One region of the Shinella oryzae genome, then DNA from elsewhere that is predicted to be linked to it. Evidence: riboswitches for the same ligand, from Rfam matches in the RefSeq annotation. Region 1 holds a riboswitch; each other region holds the start of a gene.
The links. A riboswitch is a leader RNA that binds a small molecule or an ion and turns the genes downstream of it on or off. The one in region 1 is predicted to bind cobalamin.

Region 1 (4,209 bases):
TCGCGTCCTTGCCCGCCATGGTGAAGGTGACGGTCGAGACCGCGTTGGCATCGACCTCCTGTTCACCCGCACCCGCGCGGATCGCGATTTCCTCCGGCGCCGGCGCGGCCGCCGGCTGGAAGCTTTCCTCGTGGTAGCGGTCCATGTTGAAGCCGCAGACCTTGAGCATGTCGCGCACGCCACGCATGAAGGGTTCCGGACCGCAGCAGAAGACGGTGCGATCACGGAAATCCGGTGCCAGCAGCGACAGCCGGGCAGCATCGATGCGACCGCGCACGCCGTGCCATCCGTCGCGCGGATTATGGCCTTCCACGACGAAGCCCAGCGACAGGTTGGGCATCTGGGCCGCGAGACATTCGAGCTCCGCCTTGAACAGCAGGTCTTCCGGCTTGCGGGCGCAGGTGACGAAAGCGACGTCCGATTGCGGGCTGCAATCCGACATCCACCGCGTCATCGACATCATCGGCGTCACGCCGGAGCCGGCCGAGATGAAGAGGTACTTTTCCGCGGGATAGCGTACGAAGGAGAAATCGCCGAGCGGGCCGAAGGCCTTCAGCTTCATGCCGGGACGCAGATGATCGAACATCCACCGCGTGCCGATCGAACTCTTCTGCGCCTTCACCGTCACGGCGACGGAGAAGGGACGCGAAGGGGTCGAAGACAGCGTATAGGTCCGCATGACCGGATCGTCTTCCGAGACCGGCAGTTCCAACGTGACGAACTGGCCCGGCAGGTACCGGAACCAGTTGTCACGATCGGAACGGAAGGTAAAGGTCATCACATCGGCCGTCTCCACCGTGACGGCAATGCATTCCAGCATATGCTGGCGATCGTTCCACGGCTGGAGTTCGTCGAAATGGCGGAAATCGCTCGTGACCGTCATGTCAGGCGACCCGCGACAGCGGCTTCTTGGCGCCGTCGAGCCGCTCCACCATGAAGTTGGTGTACCACTCGACGAACTGCATCACGCCGCCCTCGTCTTCGGGCGAGTAGGGGCCGGGCTGGTAGGCCGGCGAGCGAATGCCGAAGGCGTTTTCCTCGACGATCCGGCGGTCCTGGTCGTTGGTTTCAGTCCAGACATGCGTGAGCTCGTCGAGCCGGTAATCCACGCCCTCGACCGCATCCTTGTTGACCAGCCACTTCGTCGTGACCTGCGTCAGCTCGGGGCCGAGCGGCAGGACGCGGAAGGTGATGGCGTGATCGGCCAGCACATGGTTCCAGGTCGTCGGGTAATGGAAGAGCAGGAGCGTACCGATATGGCTTTCCAGCACGTCGCTCGACAGCGGCCGCTGCACGGCGCGCGCGCCGGACATGGTGTAGCTCTCGGCATCCTGGATGAGCGGCATGCGCGCGGCGCGGAACTGGCCGGTCGGCGAGATCTTGAACTCGCTCGGCAAGCCGGCGGCTTCGCACTTCGCCCAGTGCTCCGCGATGACGGGGTCATCCTTGGCGCCCTGTACGCCCGTCGCGCTCGGCGCTTCGGGATAGGTGCGGCAGAGCTCCGGATGGTTGGCGGCGCAGTGGTAGCACTCGCGGTTGTTTTCCCACACGAGCTTCCAGTTGCCCTTCTCGATGATCGTGCTCTCGAAGGCGACCTTCGTCTCGCCAAGGCGGTGGCGGGCGAGATAGGGATCGACGAGATTGCGGAAGGGCGCGAAATCGGGCGCCTCATCGGCAAGGCAGATGAAGATATAGCCGCCGACCGTCTGGCAGTGGATCTGCTTCAGGCCGTGCTGGGTCTTGTCGAAATCCTCAGCCATGTGGCGCGCGAAGAGCAGCGAACCGTCGAGTTCGTAGGTCCACTGGTGGTAGGGACAGACGAGCTTGGCGGAAGAGCCCTTGTTCTGCGTGCAGACGCGCGAGCCGCGATGGCGACAGGAATTGTGAAGGGCACGAACGGTGCCGGTCCGGTCGCGGGTGACGACGACGGGATAATCGCCTACCTGCACCGTGAAGTAGTTGCCGGACTTGGGGATCTCGCAATCGTGGCCGATGAACAGCCAGTCGCGGTACCAGATCGTCTCAAGATCGAGCTTGTAATAGTCGGGGTCGATGTAGAAAGCCTGCTCGAGGCTGTGGCCTTCGCGCCGGTTCTTGAGCTTGCGGAGCACGTCGCTGTGAATGTCCATGCCGGATCCTCAGAATATCCAATAATTTGCCGAGGCGCGCTGAGGAGACGGCATCCGGGCGGCAAGCCGCACGGTCTGCACGCTTCCCGGCCGCCCGCCGCAGCCAGTCACGATCGTTACTCCAGGCTGGTTTCCGGGCTGAGGAGTGTCCTTGGCCGGTCATGATCCGCACAGAAAGCCTCGCGGCTCGCCTGGGACCATGCCTTCCGGACCTGGTGCAGCGCCTTCCCGGACCTCCCGTCCAGTGGCTTCCTGCTGCACCTTGCTCCAACACCGTTGCGGGGGCAGCGCCGGATTTAAACCGGCTTCCCAATTCTCCACCCCTCCCTTGGAGGCGGGCACCTTGAGTGTTCTTATCTAACCGCAAGAAAGACCGGGCGGCACGCCGGAAAACGACATGCCATCATGTTTTGACGACAGCCCCCTTTGCATGGGCCCTACCTGCATTGCTCTCATTAAGTTAAAGGTTTCAATGTGATGCGCCTAATTTTGCGGCGCAATGCGTATAGTTTTGGCAGCAGGCGGCCGCGTGACGGCAGGTTGTCATATTGCGACCATAAAGGATGCACCTGGAAAAGGCACCCTGTCGGAAAGGAAAGCTTAACGACGTTTCCATACTCTTTCGTCGATAAAGGCACGACGATGGGGTGCGACGGGTGCAGCAGACAGGTTTCCGATACTACGACGCTGTCGCCTTCAAGCGCGCGAACCCGCCCCGGTCCGCGCATACCGAATTCCTGCGCACGGGGCGGATCGATCGCACGCCGACCTGGAGCGCTACCGAAAAACGTTATCTCAGCTACGAAGAAGTCGCCGAGCGTACCGGCCGCAAGCTGGAACGGGCCGGCAGCATCACGCACGGCCGTATCAACCGCTTCCACCAGTCCATCCAGTTTCCCCGCCTCATCTTTCACCGCACGCTCGCCGGCACGCCGCATCTCGGCTACTGCCATATCACCGTCGCCAAGTCCCGCTTTGCCGAATTCGAGAATGTTCAATGGGCCTTCTACATGGCCAATTTCCAGGCCGAGATCGGCGCCGACAGCGACCACGGGGAGCAGTTCTTCGATAGCATCTCCCGCAAGCCGGGCCGCATGTACTTCGCCGTCGCGATCACGCCTGCGGAAGAAGCCGGACGGCTCAGGATCGACAACAAGATACGCGGAAACGGCGTGCTGTTCCGCACCGATGACCCGAAGCTGGCGATGAAGAACGTTCTCATGCTTAGCGCAGGCAACGAGGCGCTGCGCAAGATCATCCGGGCGATGTAGCCGTAACCGGCAGCGCCCGGTGGCTCAGGACGCCCGGTAGATCATCCAGTCGCGACCGGAAGCGGCGGATTCGCCCGGTCCGTGCACGACGACCCTGTCACCGCCGCCAGCCCGCGCCTCCGCCAATGCCTGCTCGCAGGCCGATGACAGAGCCAGCGCGCTATCGGCCCGGTCGGCCATGCAGACACCGGCTGACAGGGTGAGATGGCCGAGATTGCGGCCCGTGCGCGGATCGCGCAACGCCACCGTCTCGAACGTATTGCGCAACTGATCGATGAGCCGCAGCATCTCCGCTTCGTCCCCTGTGTGGAACAAGAACCCGAAGCGCAGGCCATCGAAACGCACCGCGAGGTCTTCACCGGGGAACACCTGGCGAATGAGCCCGCCATAGAACGTCACAAGGTGATCCGAAAGCGCTTCGATCTGCGCGGGAGAAAAGCGCCGTCCCGCATCGACCTCGGCGATGGCGACGCCGCACAGCATGGGCAGTTCGGGATTGGCATAGACGCTGGCAAGCGCTTTGTTGAAGGCCCGGCGATTGCCGAGTTTCGTCGGCGGATCGATGAACTTCATCGCCTCGAATTCCGCCATCTCCTTCTGGATGCCGTCCATGACGACCGATTGCGCCGCGACCTTCTTCGCCATTTCAGCCGTATGCGTGACACGCAGCTCTGTTGCCCGCTGAAGGGCCTCGAGCGAACTGCCGAGCGCGCCTTCGCCCATGCCGCTGGCATTGCGGATCACCTGCGACGCTTCGCCGATCAGGCGGCCATAGTCGGAAAGCGAGGCGCGCTCCTGACCGAGCAGGT
Region 2 (4,209 bases), 910 kb from region 1:
GCGCGAGGAAGCGGATTACCGTGCCTGCCTGCTCGGCTTCCGCGACTACGTCAACAAGAACGGCTTCAAGAACGTCGTGCTCGGCCTGTCCGGCGGCATCGACTCCGCGATCTGCGCGGCCATCGCCGTCGATGCGCTGGGCGAGGAGCGCGTGCGCTGCGTGATGCTGCCCTACCGCTACACGTCGGAGGATTCGCTCAAGGACGCCGCCGATTGCGCGAAGGCGCTGGGCTGCCGTTACGACATTGTGCCGATCGAGGCGCCCGTGACCGGCTTCCTTTCCGCACTGTCGGAGACCTTCGAGGGCACGGAAGAAGGCATCACCGAGGAAAACCTGCAGAGCCGCACGCGCGGCACGATCCTGATGGCGATTTCCAACAAGTTCGGCTCGATGGTTGTCACGACGGGCAACAAGTCGGAAATGTCGGTCGGCTATGCCACGCTCTACGGCGACATGAACGGCGGGTTCAACCCGATCAAGGACCTCTACAAGATGCAGGTCTACGCGCTGTCGCGCTGGCGCAACCAGCATGTGCCGCCCGGCGCGCTGGGCCCGACGGGCGAGGTGATCCCGCACAACATCATCGACAAGGCGCCGTCCGCCGAACTGCGGCCAAACCAGACCGACCAGGATTCCCTGCCGCCCTATCCGGTGCTCGACGACATCCTCGAATGCCTCGTCGAGCTGGAGATGGGCACGGAGGAGATCGTGGCGCGCGGCCACGACGCGGCGACCGTCCACCGGATCGAACACCTGCTCTACATCGCCGAATACAAGCGCCGCCAGTCGGCGCCCGGCGTGAAGATCACCCGCAAGAACTTCGGCCGCGACCGCCGCTACCCCATCACCAACCGCTTCCGCGACCGGGGGTAAGGGGCGCGGGGTGCTGGCTATCTTTCTGCGCCTGGTAGTTGTGCGTTAACCTGTGAAATCGAAAAGTAACCTCTCTGATTGCAGGCGGAGTGGGCGATGCTAATATGCATTCCTTCTCAAGGGGAGTGGGTATGACGCAACGCGGGGCTGTCCTTTTCGTCGATGCAGAGAACGTGCCTTCAGGTGTCGCTGGTAAACTCATTGAAGAGGCGACAAGGCACGGCCTGCTGCTTGATCGCCGCATCTACGGTGACTTCTCGAATCCATCCCTCAAGCCTTGGCTGGATGCCGCCGCACTTCATGCCCTCACGACCCGGCAAACCGTGGCCGGTGCAAACCGCAAGAACGGTGCTGATATCGCCATGGTGATCGATGCCATGGACGAACTTCATTCGGGAGAAGTGGATGTGTTCTGCCTCGCCACTGCCGATAGCGACTTCACGCAATTGGCAATGCGAATTCGGCGCGCTGGCAAGATCGCCGTTGGCATGGCGTGCTCGAAAGCTTCAAGCCGCTTTCAGGCGGCGTTTGATGTTTTCAGGATCGTCGATGCAGTGAAAGCCAATGCCAGTTCAGTGTCGGTGAAAGCCGGCGAAAAGCCTGTCGCAAAGCAGGCACCGGCTGTTCGGCGGGCGTTAAAGGGAGAACTCCTGCAACGCATTTTCGTCGAAGCGCCGCCGTTGGATGGTCCATGGGTTGCGCTGCCGGACCTCATGAAGACTTTGCAAGCGTGTCAACCAAACTTCGATCTTAAGTCTTACGGCCACAACCAATTCTACAAGCTGCTGGCCTTTTCCGACGTCGAACTCACCGACAAGAACCGCAAGGCGCGTTTGAAGGCACAGCCCCTCAAGAAAGTGGTCGATAACGGTTGAGGCGATAAGGCCGTTTTGCGGCCGCGGGCTTGATCGTTGAGCCGTGCCGTGCACAATCCGGCCGTCAGGTGCCCGCTTGCGGGAGAATCGGGAAACCGGTGCGGGGAAACCCAGGTCCGGTACGTGCCCAACGCTGTGACGGGGATGGCTTGTCCTTAAAACCTTGAATCGATTCAGGGTTTTGCCACTGGTTGTTCAACCGGGAAGGCAGGGCGGGGCCGTGTGAACCGAAGTCAGAAGACCGGCCTGGCGAGATGGACCGAACCGCGCGGACGGCGGCAGGTTTTGCGCATTGTTGGGGAGATGACGATGCGAACCGAACCGTGGGACCCTCTGGTCCGGGCGGACGCCTTTCCGTGTGAGGAGAGGCAGGCCGTCTACCGCGCCATCGAAACACGCCGCGACGTGCGCGACCAGTTCCTGCCCGATCCCTTGCCGGACGATCTGGTCCGCAGGCTGTTGCAGGCGGCGCACAATGCGCCGTCGGTCGGTTTCATGCAGCCGTGGAACTTCCTTCTCGTGCGCAACCTGCCCACCCGTCAGGCGGTGCATGCGGCCTTCCTGAAAGCCAATGCCGAGGCGGAGGCGATGTTTTCCGGCGAACGGCAGGCACGCTATCGCGCGCTGAAGCTCGAAGGCATCCTGAAGGCGCCGCTGTCTATCTGCGTGACCTGCGATCCGACACGGGCAGGGTCCGTCGTGCTGGGGCGAACGCACAATCCGCGCATGGATGTCTATTCCACCGTCTGTGCCGTGCAGAACCTCTGGCTTGCGGCGCGGGCGGAAGGGGTGGGCGTCGGCTGGGTCAGCATCTTCCACGACAGCGATATCCGCGCCATCCTCGGCATTCCTGACCATATCGAGATCGTCGCCTGGCTGTGCGTCGGTTTCGTCGACCAGCTCTATGGCGAACCGGAGCTGGCCGTGAAGGGCTGGCGGCAGCGCCTGCCGCTGGAGGAACTGGTCTTCGAGGAGCGCTGGCCGGACGTCAGTTGACGTCGGCATCGGCCGGACGGCCGAGGTCGATCGCGGATTCGTTTTCCGGCAGGAAGGCCGGGCCGACCGTGCGCACCTTGTGCTTGGACGGATCGTACTCACGCTCGGCGGCCTTGACCGGAACCTTTGCCTCTTCCTTGCGGGGCAGCGCGTGGATCGTGGTCACGGAGCCGGCCCCGCCATCGGGCGCCGTTTCCGTCGTCGTCTCCCCGCGGGCCGCCTTTTCGCGCTTGATCATCTCCTGATAGTAGGCCGTAAGGTTGCAGCCGCAGGCGCCGGGCTTGGAGAGATCGCGCGTGCGGTAGGCGAAGGCGTTCTGCAATTCGACATAGGCGCGGCCGGTGACCGTGGAGGTCATCTGCTCGGTTTCCTGCCCGCGGCCCATCGCCTGGTAGAACAGTTCCGTCTCGGTCTGCGGGCACATCATGGCGCAGACCTGCTGGTCGCGGCGGAAATCCATCGGCGAAGCGTTGGAGGAGATCGGGAAGAAGCCGCCGTCGCAGGTGCGCACACAGACGGTGCGCAGGTTCCCGTGGCCGGCATTGCCGCCCAGCGAGCGCAATTGCAGCCGGTCGCTGCCTTCGGGCGTCGTTCCCAGCGGCAGGGTGCGCGTGTCGTCGAGCGAGCGCAGGCGCTCGGTCGCGGCAACCGGCGTCACCTTCGCGTCGTTGCAGCCCTCGGCCTCAAGCCTGGAGAGCAACTGGTTGCGCCTGGCTTTCGACGTGCCGCCACCCGACAGGTCGCGCCGCTTGCTGTCGAGGATCTGGAGGTTCTGCTCCATCTTGCCGATGACGGTGGCGAGCGTGGCGCAGGCATCGGCATTGGCGCCGCCGATCACGATGATGCTGCCGCCGGAGCAGCGCAGGCGGCGCTGGTCGCTTTTGGCCTGCCGCAGCTGGATGTTCTGGCGGGCGATGGCGGAAGCGTATTTGCGCGCGTTCGCGGTATCGACCACGACCTTGGGCAGGCTCGCCAATTCCGTTTTCAGGCGCTGGCACACGTCGGCCAGCGCCGTGCCGCCGGATAAAAGAAGCGACAGGCCGGTTGCGACGGCAAACAGGAAGCGACTGCGTCCCTTCACGGTATCGATCCCTATCGATCTTCGAGCATGTCGAAACGGCCGGCGAAAACCGGCTTTCGTTCACTTATCATAGGGCGCGCCGGGGCAAGTGCAACGCCGACAGGCATTCGTGATTAACGGCCTCGATACCCGCCTGCCTTGCAACCGCCTTGGTCAGCCCCTAGATTGCGGCCATGGTCAATACCGACCGGATGGTGCTTCATGGATTTCAACCCGACCGCAAATCGACTTCGTTTTGTCATCGGGGATATCCGCATCCATGCCGCATTCCATCACGCTTTCCAAAATCTCGTGGTCCACGCCTGACGGGCACACGCTTCTTTCCGATCTCGACCTGACCTTCGGCGCCGCACGCACCGGCCTTGTCGGCCGCAATGGCGTCG
Region 3 (4,209 bases), 420 kb from region 1:
GCCCGAGATATGGACATGCGGCAGCGTGCGCGTGATCTCGGCCGTCGCCTCGATGAAGTCGACACCGTAATTGTCGTGCTCCTCGATGCCCGTCGCCACCGCGAAGATGTTGGGGTCGAAGACGATATCCTCGGGTGCGAGCCCGGCAACCTCCGTCAGCAGCCTGTAGGCGCGCGTGCAGATTTCCACCTTACGGGCCCTGGTGTCGGCCTGTCCGGTCTCGTCGAAGGCCATCACCACGACGGCCGCGCCATAGGCGCGCACGAGCCTGGCGTGGTGCAGGAAGGCTTCCTCGCCTTCCTTCAGCGAGATGGAATTGACCAGCGGCTTGCCCTGCACGCATTTCAGGCCGGCCTCGATCACCTCCCATTTGGAACTGTCGATCATGACGGGCACGCGGGCGATATCCGGCTCGGCGGCGATGAGGTTGAGGTATTCCACCATCGCCCTGCCGGAATCGATCAGGCCCTCGTCCATGTTGATGTCGATGATCTGGGCACCGTTCGCGACCTGATCGCGCGCAACGTCGAGCGCTGCGGCATAGTCGCCGGCGGTGATGAGCTTGCGGAATTTTGCCGAGCCCGTGACATTGGTGCGCTCGCCGACATTCACGAAGGGAATGGCGTCGGTCAGCGTGAAGGGTTCGAGGCCGGACAGGCGCATGTGGCGCGGGATGTCGGGGATTTCGCGCGGCTTGTGGCGCGCGGCGGCCGCGGCGATGGCGCGGATATGGTCCGGCGTCGAGCCGCAGCAGCCGCCGACGATGTTGACCAGCCCGTCGCGCATGAAGCCTTCGATCTGGGCGGCCATTTCCTCCGGGCTTTCGTCATACTGGCCGAAGGCGTTGGGCAGGCCGGCATTCGGATAGGCGCAGACGAAGGTCTGCGCGACGGCGGAAATCTCGGCGAGATGGGCGCGCATGGCATTGGCGCCGAGCGCGCAGTTGAGGCCGATGGAGAAGGGATCGGCATGGCGAACCGAATTCCAGAAGGCCTCTGGCGTCTGGCCGGAGAGCGTGCGGCCGGAGAGATCGGTGATCGTGCCCGAGATCATGACGGGCAGGTGGATGGCCTTTTCCGCGTAGACCTCGTGCGTGGCAAAGATCGCCGCCTTGGCATTCAGCGTGTCGAAGATCGTCTCGATGAGGATGATATCGGCGCCGCCGTCGATGAGGCCGCGCACCTGCTCGGCATAGGCGATGCGCAGGTCGTCGAAGGTCACGGCGCGATAGCCGGGATTGTTGACGTCGGGCGAAATGGAGGCGGTGCGGTTGGTCGGCCCCAGCGCGCCGGCCACGAAACGGCGCTTGCCGTCCTTCTGCTCGGCGCGCAGGCCCGCGCGGCGCGCAAGGCGGGCGCCGTCGCGGTTCAGCTCATAGACCATGTCCTCCATGCCGTAATCGGCCTGGGCGATGGTGGTGGAGGAAAACGTGTTGGTCTCGAGGATATCGGCGCCAGCGAGCGCATAGCGGTAATGGATGTCCTCGATGGCGCCCGGCTGGGTCAGCGTCAGCAGGTCGTTGTTGCCCTGCTGGTGGCAGGCGCAATCACCGAAACGGTCGCCGCGGAAATCGTCTTCCACCAGCTTCAGCGTCTGGATCTCGGTTCCCATCGCGCCGTCGAGCACGAGGATGCGTTCGCGCGCGGCGGCCTTGAGGGCGGCGAGGACTTCGCTTCCGTCGCGCGGCGGCTGTTCGGGGCCGAACAGGTCGTCCAGGTGGGAATTGGCCATGGGAGAACCCTCCGGTACTTTCATTCAGTATCGGAGATCACATAAAGATATCTTTATGTCAACATATGTTTCGTGTTTCTGCCTAATGTAGCGGCCCGTCCGCGCCCGCCAGCGACGTGAACAGCGCCTTCAGCCGCGCGATATCAGGGTCGGGATTGTCGAGTCGTGCGAGCTTGTGCACTTCCTTCAGCGCCTCGGCGGCGAGGTCGGCGTCGCGCGGCTGCCAGAGAATCCAGGAAATGAACACGGATTCCGGGTTGCCGGTGCCGGATGCCTGTTTTTCGGTGAATTGAAACATGTCTTTCCCCAATCGGATCATTGGGGGATGGCCGGACGCACGTTGTTGCCAATCCATGGCATTGCAAGCGCACCCTTGGGACACCCCGCCCAGGTCGTTACAGCTATCAGGGCAGGTCTCCTGGCTTGCGGGTCGTCGCGTCTGTCTGGCCTTCCCGGTGCGCATGACACCAGTGGCGCGGATCGACAGACGCTCGCCGCTTACAGTTGCGGGGGCAGCGCCGGTTTTGATGCCCAAGTCTGATGTCCTGGGCTTCGCACCGGCTTCCCTCTTAGCCTCCGGACCGTTTTCGATTCGGAAGACCCTGATGCCGGCAACCTCGCGCCGCTTGGATTTCAAGTCAATGGCAGGCGGCGCGCATTCGGGCGGGAACCTTTTTTATCCCCGCGCATTGTTTGTCCGCCTGCACCTCGCGCGGGCTCGCCTCCCGTTCAGGGTGCGCGATTCACCAAAACCGCAGATGAGGGTCCATGCTGCGCCATCCTGCCCTGTTGACAGGTTGCAAGTCTCTGTCCTTACGGCTAAAAAATGCCGTTTTCATGCACCACGCGGCGTGGATGACAAACAGCGTGTCGCTTGAGCCAAAACCGCACCTGGAGCGCCATGAGGGCGCGGTCGGGTGTCATGGCTGATCGCGACAGCAGAACGAAGCCCGCCCGCGAAAGACAATCCGGCGCAACGGCCGCTGCCGGGTGGCTCAACATGGCCGGTTCCAGAATCAGAGACATGTCCTTTCATACTACGCCGCAAGCCCCTTCGCGCGACGCCGATATCCGGCAGATCGACTATAACGACTCGATCCGCGCCACCTATCTCACGCTGGAGGAGCTCGCCGCCTGCGGCGAAGCGCTCGCCCGAGACAAGACGGCGGTGCTTCCGGGTTTCCGCCCCTTCGATTTCCGGGCACGGCACAAGGAAAACGAGAAGGAGATCTTCCGCGTCTACCAGGTCACGGCCAAGGACGTGGAGGCCGGCGCGCAGATCACGCCGGCGGCCGAGTGGCTGCTCGACAATTTCTATGTGATCGAAGAAGCCATCCAGGAGGTCCGGCGCGACTTCCCCCGCCGCTTCTACCGGCAGCTTCCCACCATGGAGATCGACGGCCAGCCCTTTCCGCGCACGCTGGCCCTGGCCTGGCTCTATGTCGCCCATACGCACAGCAGTGTCTCGCAGGAAAGCCTGACCGCCTTCGTGCAGGGCTTCCAGACGGTGGATCCGCTGAAGATCGGCGAACTCTGGGCCCTGCCGTCATTCGTGCGCTTCGTGCTTCTGGAGAACCTGCGGCGTATTTCCAGCCGCGTCGAACGCTCGCGCAAGATGCGCTTCAAGGCCAATGACGTGGCCGACGAGCTGGTGCGCCTCAACGATCCGGAGAAGTCGATTGCGCATCTGCGCACCATCGAGAGCCTGACCGAAGACAACACTTTCGTCGTCCAGCTTCTCTACCGCCTGCGCGACGGCCTTCAGACATCGGGCGCGGTCATCCAGTGGCTGGAGCGCAAGATCGAGAGCCGGGGCACCGACCTCGAGGAACTGATCGTCGCGGAAAACAACCGCCTGTCTTCCGGCAACGTGACGATGAGTTCGCTCATCAAGGGCCTGCGTACGATAGATGACGCGGAATGGCCGGTCTGGTTCGAGAGCGTCAGCCGCCTCGACGAGGCGCTGCGCCAGCGGTCGGACTACAGCGATCTGGATTTCGGCTCGCGCAACAAATACCGCAACACGATCGAGCGTTTCGCCCGCCGCTCCGGCAAGAGCGAGCTGGAGGTCACCGAAATCGCGCTCGCCATGACCGAGGAAGACGCCGCGGAAAATGCCGGCGATCCCGATTATCGCGCCAATGTCGGCGCGTTCCTCGTGGGCAAGAAGCGCAAGCTGCTCGAAAAGCGCATCGGCTACCATCCCTCGGTCGTCCAGCGCGTCGTTCGCATGACGCGCAAGCTGAACTGGCTCGCCATTGCCGGCCCCAACATCATCCTCACGCTGCTGGCGATGATCGCGGTCTACTATTTCCTCGACCAGCTCGATATTCCCAATGGCGCCTGGCTGATCATGCTCGTGCTGTTCGCGCTGCCGGCCTCGGAAGGTGCCACGGGTCTGTTCAATACGCTCGTGACCTTCTTCGTCACGCCGTCACGGCTGGTCGGCTACGAGTTCAAGGACGGCATCCCTGAGGA
Region 4 (4,209 bases), on a different replicon from region 1:
GGGCCTGCCACTTGCCGACCGCCTGGCGCGGCGTATCCGCGCGCTGCTGATCGCCGGAGAGCTTTCGCCCGGCCAGCGCCTGTCCGAGGCAGCATTCAGCGAGCGCTTCGACGTGTCGCGCAATTCGCTGCGCGAGGCGTTCCGCCTGCTGACCAAGGACGGCCTTCTGCGCCATGAGGCCAACCGCGGCGTCTTCGTCGCGGTCCCGACCATGGCCTCCGTCATCGACATATACCGCGTGCGGCGCATGCTGGAATGTGCTGCCCTGCGCCAGGCCTGGCATCAGCATGCGGCCATCGGGGCAATGCGCGATGCGGTCGCCGAAGGACGTGAGCGGCGCGACGCCGGTGACTGGACGGGCGTCGGCAGCGCGAATATGACCTTCCACGCGGCGATCATCGATCTCGCAGACAGCACGCGCATCAGCGAATTCTACGAACGCATATCAGCGGAATTGCGGCTCTGCTTCGGGCTGCTGAAAGACCCGGCGCACCTGCACGCGCCCTTCGTGGACATGAACGGCGAGATCGTGACGCTGCTTGAACAGAACAAGCGCGAAGAGGCCGCCGCGCAGCTCGACGCCTACCTCAACCTGGCGGAACGGACGATGCTGAAGACGCTGGAGCGCGCCTCCGAGCCATCATGACGCCGGACTAAGACGGCCGGCGGGCGGGTATCGGCACATCCACGGCCGTATCGTCCGCCCATGTGCTGATGGTGTGAACCTCGCCTTTCGTCTCGCCCTGCAGATAACTCTCGTGGCCGGGCAGCCCCATCGGGTAGAGCGCGTCGCGGCTTGCCTCGTAGGCTGCGCTCTGGTCGGTGCAGAGGCGCACGCGCATGTCCTGCGGTGCGACATCCTTGCGGTTCGCCAGGTCCTCGACGCGCGCGCCGCCGGAAAGCCGCCCCTCGAAGGCCTGGGTCATGTATTGGGCGGAGCGTTCGTTGCGCTCACGCTCCGTCGTCGCGCCCAGAATGACCACCATCACCCGCTTGCCGTTTCGCGCGGCGAGCCCGACGATATTGCGACCGGATGCGCACAGGAAGCCCGTCTTCATCCCCGTCGTGCCCGGATAGCGGGTCAGCAGCAGATTGTTGGACTTGATCTCCTTGCCGTCGATGGTGACCGACGACGCCAGGAAGAAGCGTCGGTATTCGGGAAACTGCCGGTCGACTTCCATGCCGAGGATCGCGAGGTCCCGTGCAGTCGTATAGTTGGTCTTATCGAACAGACCGTTCGGGTTGGCGAAATGGGTGCCGGTCAACCCCAGACGCGCCGCCGCGTCATTCATGCGCTTGACGAAGGCGGCCTCGTTGGGCGCCACCGTTTCGGCGACGGCGACAGCGACGTCGTTGGCAGAGGCGGTGATCATGGCGAAAAGCGCATCCTCGAGCGTCATCGCCCGGCCGAAGGTCAGCCCGGATTCGAGGAACGCCTGCTTGGTCGCATTGCGCGTCATGGTCACGGGCGTCGTCAGCGTCACCTCTCCCGCTTTCAGCGCTTCGAACGTCACGAAAGCCGACATCAGCTTGGTCGTCGACGCCGGATACCACGGCACGCCGGCATCTTCCTCGTACAGCACCTGATGGCTGTCGGGATCGACGACGAGAACAGGCGTGGCACTGGCGGCGCTAGCCATGAACAGGCACGCCGCCACTACCAGACATTTCCACGCTCGCCCGAGCATCGTGCTTTCCGCCATGTATCCGTCTCCAGAAATCAAGCTATTCTAATGGCATGGCATCGCCTTGAAGGGCAAGATGCCGATGCGACGCACGCTCGCGCAGCAGGCGAAGCCATCCATCGCGGCCTGCATACGTCCCGTTTTCGACGAAGACGCGGCAGTGTCTTCCGCAAGCGAGCATCTGCGCCTTGACGCGGATCGGGGCGCGTCATAAGGGGAATGCGACGGTTCCCGGAGGACGACTCCGAAGGGATTAATAGGGAACACGGTGCGGACGACCCAAAAGGGACCAAGACCGTGGCTGCCCCCGCAACTGTAAGCGGATTGTCGACCATCCCCGGGCCTTAACGGCCATGCCACTGCGAAACACCGCGGGAAGGCAGATGAGCGACAGACATCCGTGAGCCAGGAGACCTGCCGTCGAACACGATCCAATCAACCGGGCGGGGATGCCTGGAAAGGAGCAGATATGTCTGACCTGAACCTTCGCCATATGACGGCATCCATCCGCCTCGATTGGGCTTTCCGCGCGAGCTGACACTCACGTCGCCCGCTGCGCTTCGCAGCGCTCGCCTTCTCCCGGAATCGAGGTTTCCATGCGCCAGATCATCGCCACCATTTCGTTCGCCGTCGGCCTGACCGCCCTAGCCGGTACCGGCTTCGCCGCCACCCAATATCCGCTCACCATCAACAATTGCGGCCAGCAGGTCACCTTTACAAAAGCGCCCGAAAAGATCGTCTCGATCGGCCAGGGCATGACCGAGGTCCTGTTCTCGCTCGGCCTTGCCGACAAGATCGCCGGCACCGCCGTCTGGGTCGGCCCGGTTCTGCCCGCCTATGCCGAGGCCAACGGCAAGATCAAGCGGCTTGCCGACAACGACCCTAGCTTCGAATCCGTCGTCGGCGAGGAACCGGACCTGGTAGCCGCCGAATTCGAATGGCATGTCGGCGTGCAGGGCGCGGTCGGCAAGCGCGAACAATTCGCCGATCTCGGCATCAACACTTACGTCGCACCGGCCGATTGCGTCGCCAAGATCAACACCGACGGCGGCGACGGCGTTCGCAAGGAGCTGTTCACGATGGACCTGATCTATCAGGAAATCGCCGAACTCTCCGAAATCTTCGACATCAAGGAGCGCGGCGACGCCCTGATCGCCGACCTGAAGAAGCGCGAGACCGACGCCGTCGCCTCCATCGAGGGCGCCGCCAGCAAGAACCTTCCCGTCGTGTTCTGGTTCTCCAGCAAGGAGGTGAGCGGCGACGCCTTCATCGCCGGCAAGAACAGCGCACCGGCCTATATCCTCAAGACGATCGGCGCGAAGAACGTCGTCACCACCGAAGAAGAATGGCCGCTGGTGGGCTGGGAAACCATCTCACAGGCAAATCCCGCCGTCATCGTGCTGGCAACGATGGATCGCCGCCGCTATGCAGCCGACGACCCGCAGACCAAGATCGACTTCCTTGAGAACGACCCTGTCACCAAGGAACTCGATGCGGTGAAGAACAAGCGCTTCGTCATGATGGATGCCCAGTCGATGAACCCGACGATCCGTACGATCGACGGTATCGAGACGCTGGCTGCCGGCATCAAGTCCTTCGGCCTGTCGCAGTGAGGGCTGCCGCATCCAGACACCATCGCTGGTGGGCGCTCGTAGCGCTCACCGTTGTCGCCGTCATCCTGCTCGCGATCATGATCAGCCTCGCCGTCGCGATCGGCGAGATCGCCATTCCCCTGTCCACGACGGTCAGGGCGGTGTCGAACCGGATCTTCGGCACGTCCTTCGAACTCAACCGCATTCACCAGGGTATCGTCTGGGATTACCGGCTCAGCCGCGCGCTCGTTGCCGCAAGCGCCGGCGCGTCGCTTGCCCTGTGCGGCGTCGTGCTCCAGGCAATGCTGCGCAATCCGCTTGCCGAACCCTATGTGCTCGGCATCTCGGCGGGCGCCTCGACGGGCGCTGTTTGCGTCATGATCCTCGGCCTCGGCTACGGCGCGCTGACGCTGTCGGGCGGCGCCTTCATCGGCGCGATCGTCGCCTTCCTGCTCGTTGGTGTCCTTGCGGCCGGTGCCGGCCGGTCGAGCGAGCGCATCATTCTGTGCGGTGTCGCCGGCTCGCAGCTCTTCAATGCACTCACCTCCTATATCGTCACCACATCCGCCAATGCCGAACAGGCGCGCGGCGTGCTGTTCTGGCTGCTCGGCTCGATGAGCGGCGTGCGCTGGACCGACGTCTATCTCTCCGTGCCGGTCGCCATTACCGGATATCTCGCCTGCCTGTTCCACGCCCGCGCGCTGGACGCCTTCGCCTTCGGCACGGATGCCGCCGCCGCACTCGGCATCGCCGTGCGGCGCGTCCAGGTCGTGCTGTTCGGCATCACGGCGCTGATGACCGCCGCTGTCGTCAGCATGGTCGGCTCCATCGGGTTCGTCGGGCTCGTCATCCCGCATGCCGCGCGCTTCATCGTCGGCCCTTCGCACCACCGTCTCCTGCCGGCGACGGCGCTGGGCGGGGCGATCTTTATG

Region 2: it holds a riboswitch for cobalamin, as region 1 does, so the genes downstream of both, bluB (5,6-dimethylbenzimidazole synthase) here and K6301_RS12290 (aromatic ring-hydroxylating oxygenase subunit alpha) in region 1, are expected to answer to the same signal.
Region 3: it holds a riboswitch for cobalamin, as region 1 does, so the genes downstream of both, K6301_RS14310 (hypothetical protein) here and K6301_RS12290 (aromatic ring-hydroxylating oxygenase subunit alpha) in region 1, are expected to answer to the same signal.
Region 4: it holds a riboswitch for cobalamin, as region 1 does, so the genes downstream of both, K6301_RS18285 (ABC transporter substrate-binding protein) here and K6301_RS12290 (aromatic ring-hydroxylating oxygenase subunit alpha) in region 1, are expected to answer to the same signal.

The regions. Positions count from the first base shown of each region.
Region 1 covers NZ_CP081987.1:2,518,765-2,522,973, forward strand. The annotation lists gene K6301_RS12285 (FAD-binding oxidoreductase) at 1-883, opposite strand, end outside; gene K6301_RS12290 (aromatic ring-hydroxylating oxygenase subunit alpha) at 885-2,129, opposite strand; cobalamin riboswitch at 2,237-2,490, opposite strand; gene K6301_RS12295 (DUF6656 family protein) at 2,786-3,400, shown strand; gene K6301_RS12300 (diguanylate cyclase domain-containing protein) at 3,425-4,209, opposite strand, start outside.
Region 2 covers NZ_CP081987.1:1,610,695-1,614,903, reverse strand. The annotation lists gene K6301_RS08020 (NAD+ synthase) at 1-874, shown strand, start outside; gene K6301_RS08015 (NYN domain-containing protein) at 1,006-1,749, shown strand; cobalamin riboswitch at 1,799-2,013, shown strand; gene bluB (5,6-dimethylbenzimidazole synthase) at 2,059-2,745, shown strand; gene K6301_RS08005 (DUF2865 domain-containing protein) at 2,738-3,826, opposite strand; gene K6301_RS08000 (ABC-F family ATP-binding cassette domain-containing protein) at 4,086-4,209, shown strand, end outside.
Region 3 covers NZ_CP081987.1:2,934,369-2,938,577, reverse strand. The annotation lists gene metH (methionine synthase) at 1-1,731, opposite strand, end outside; gene K6301_RS14310 (hypothetical protein) at 1,814-2,029, opposite strand; cobalamin riboswitch at 2,123-2,351, opposite strand; gene K6301_RS14305 (hypothetical protein) at 2,551-2,757, opposite strand; gene K6301_RS14300 (glycoside hydrolase family 94 protein) at 2,756-4,209, shown strand, end outside.
Region 4 covers NZ_CP081988.1:456,655-460,863, forward strand. The annotation lists gene K6301_RS18275 (GntR family transcriptional regulator) at 1-646, shown strand, start outside; gene K6301_RS18280 (D-alanyl-D-alanine carboxypeptidase family protein) at 654-1,703, opposite strand; cobalamin riboswitch at 1,894-2,121, shown strand; gene K6301_RS18285 (ABC transporter substrate-binding protein) at 2,282-3,298, shown strand; gene K6301_RS18290 (FecCD family ABC transporter permease) at 3,295-4,209, shown strand, end outside.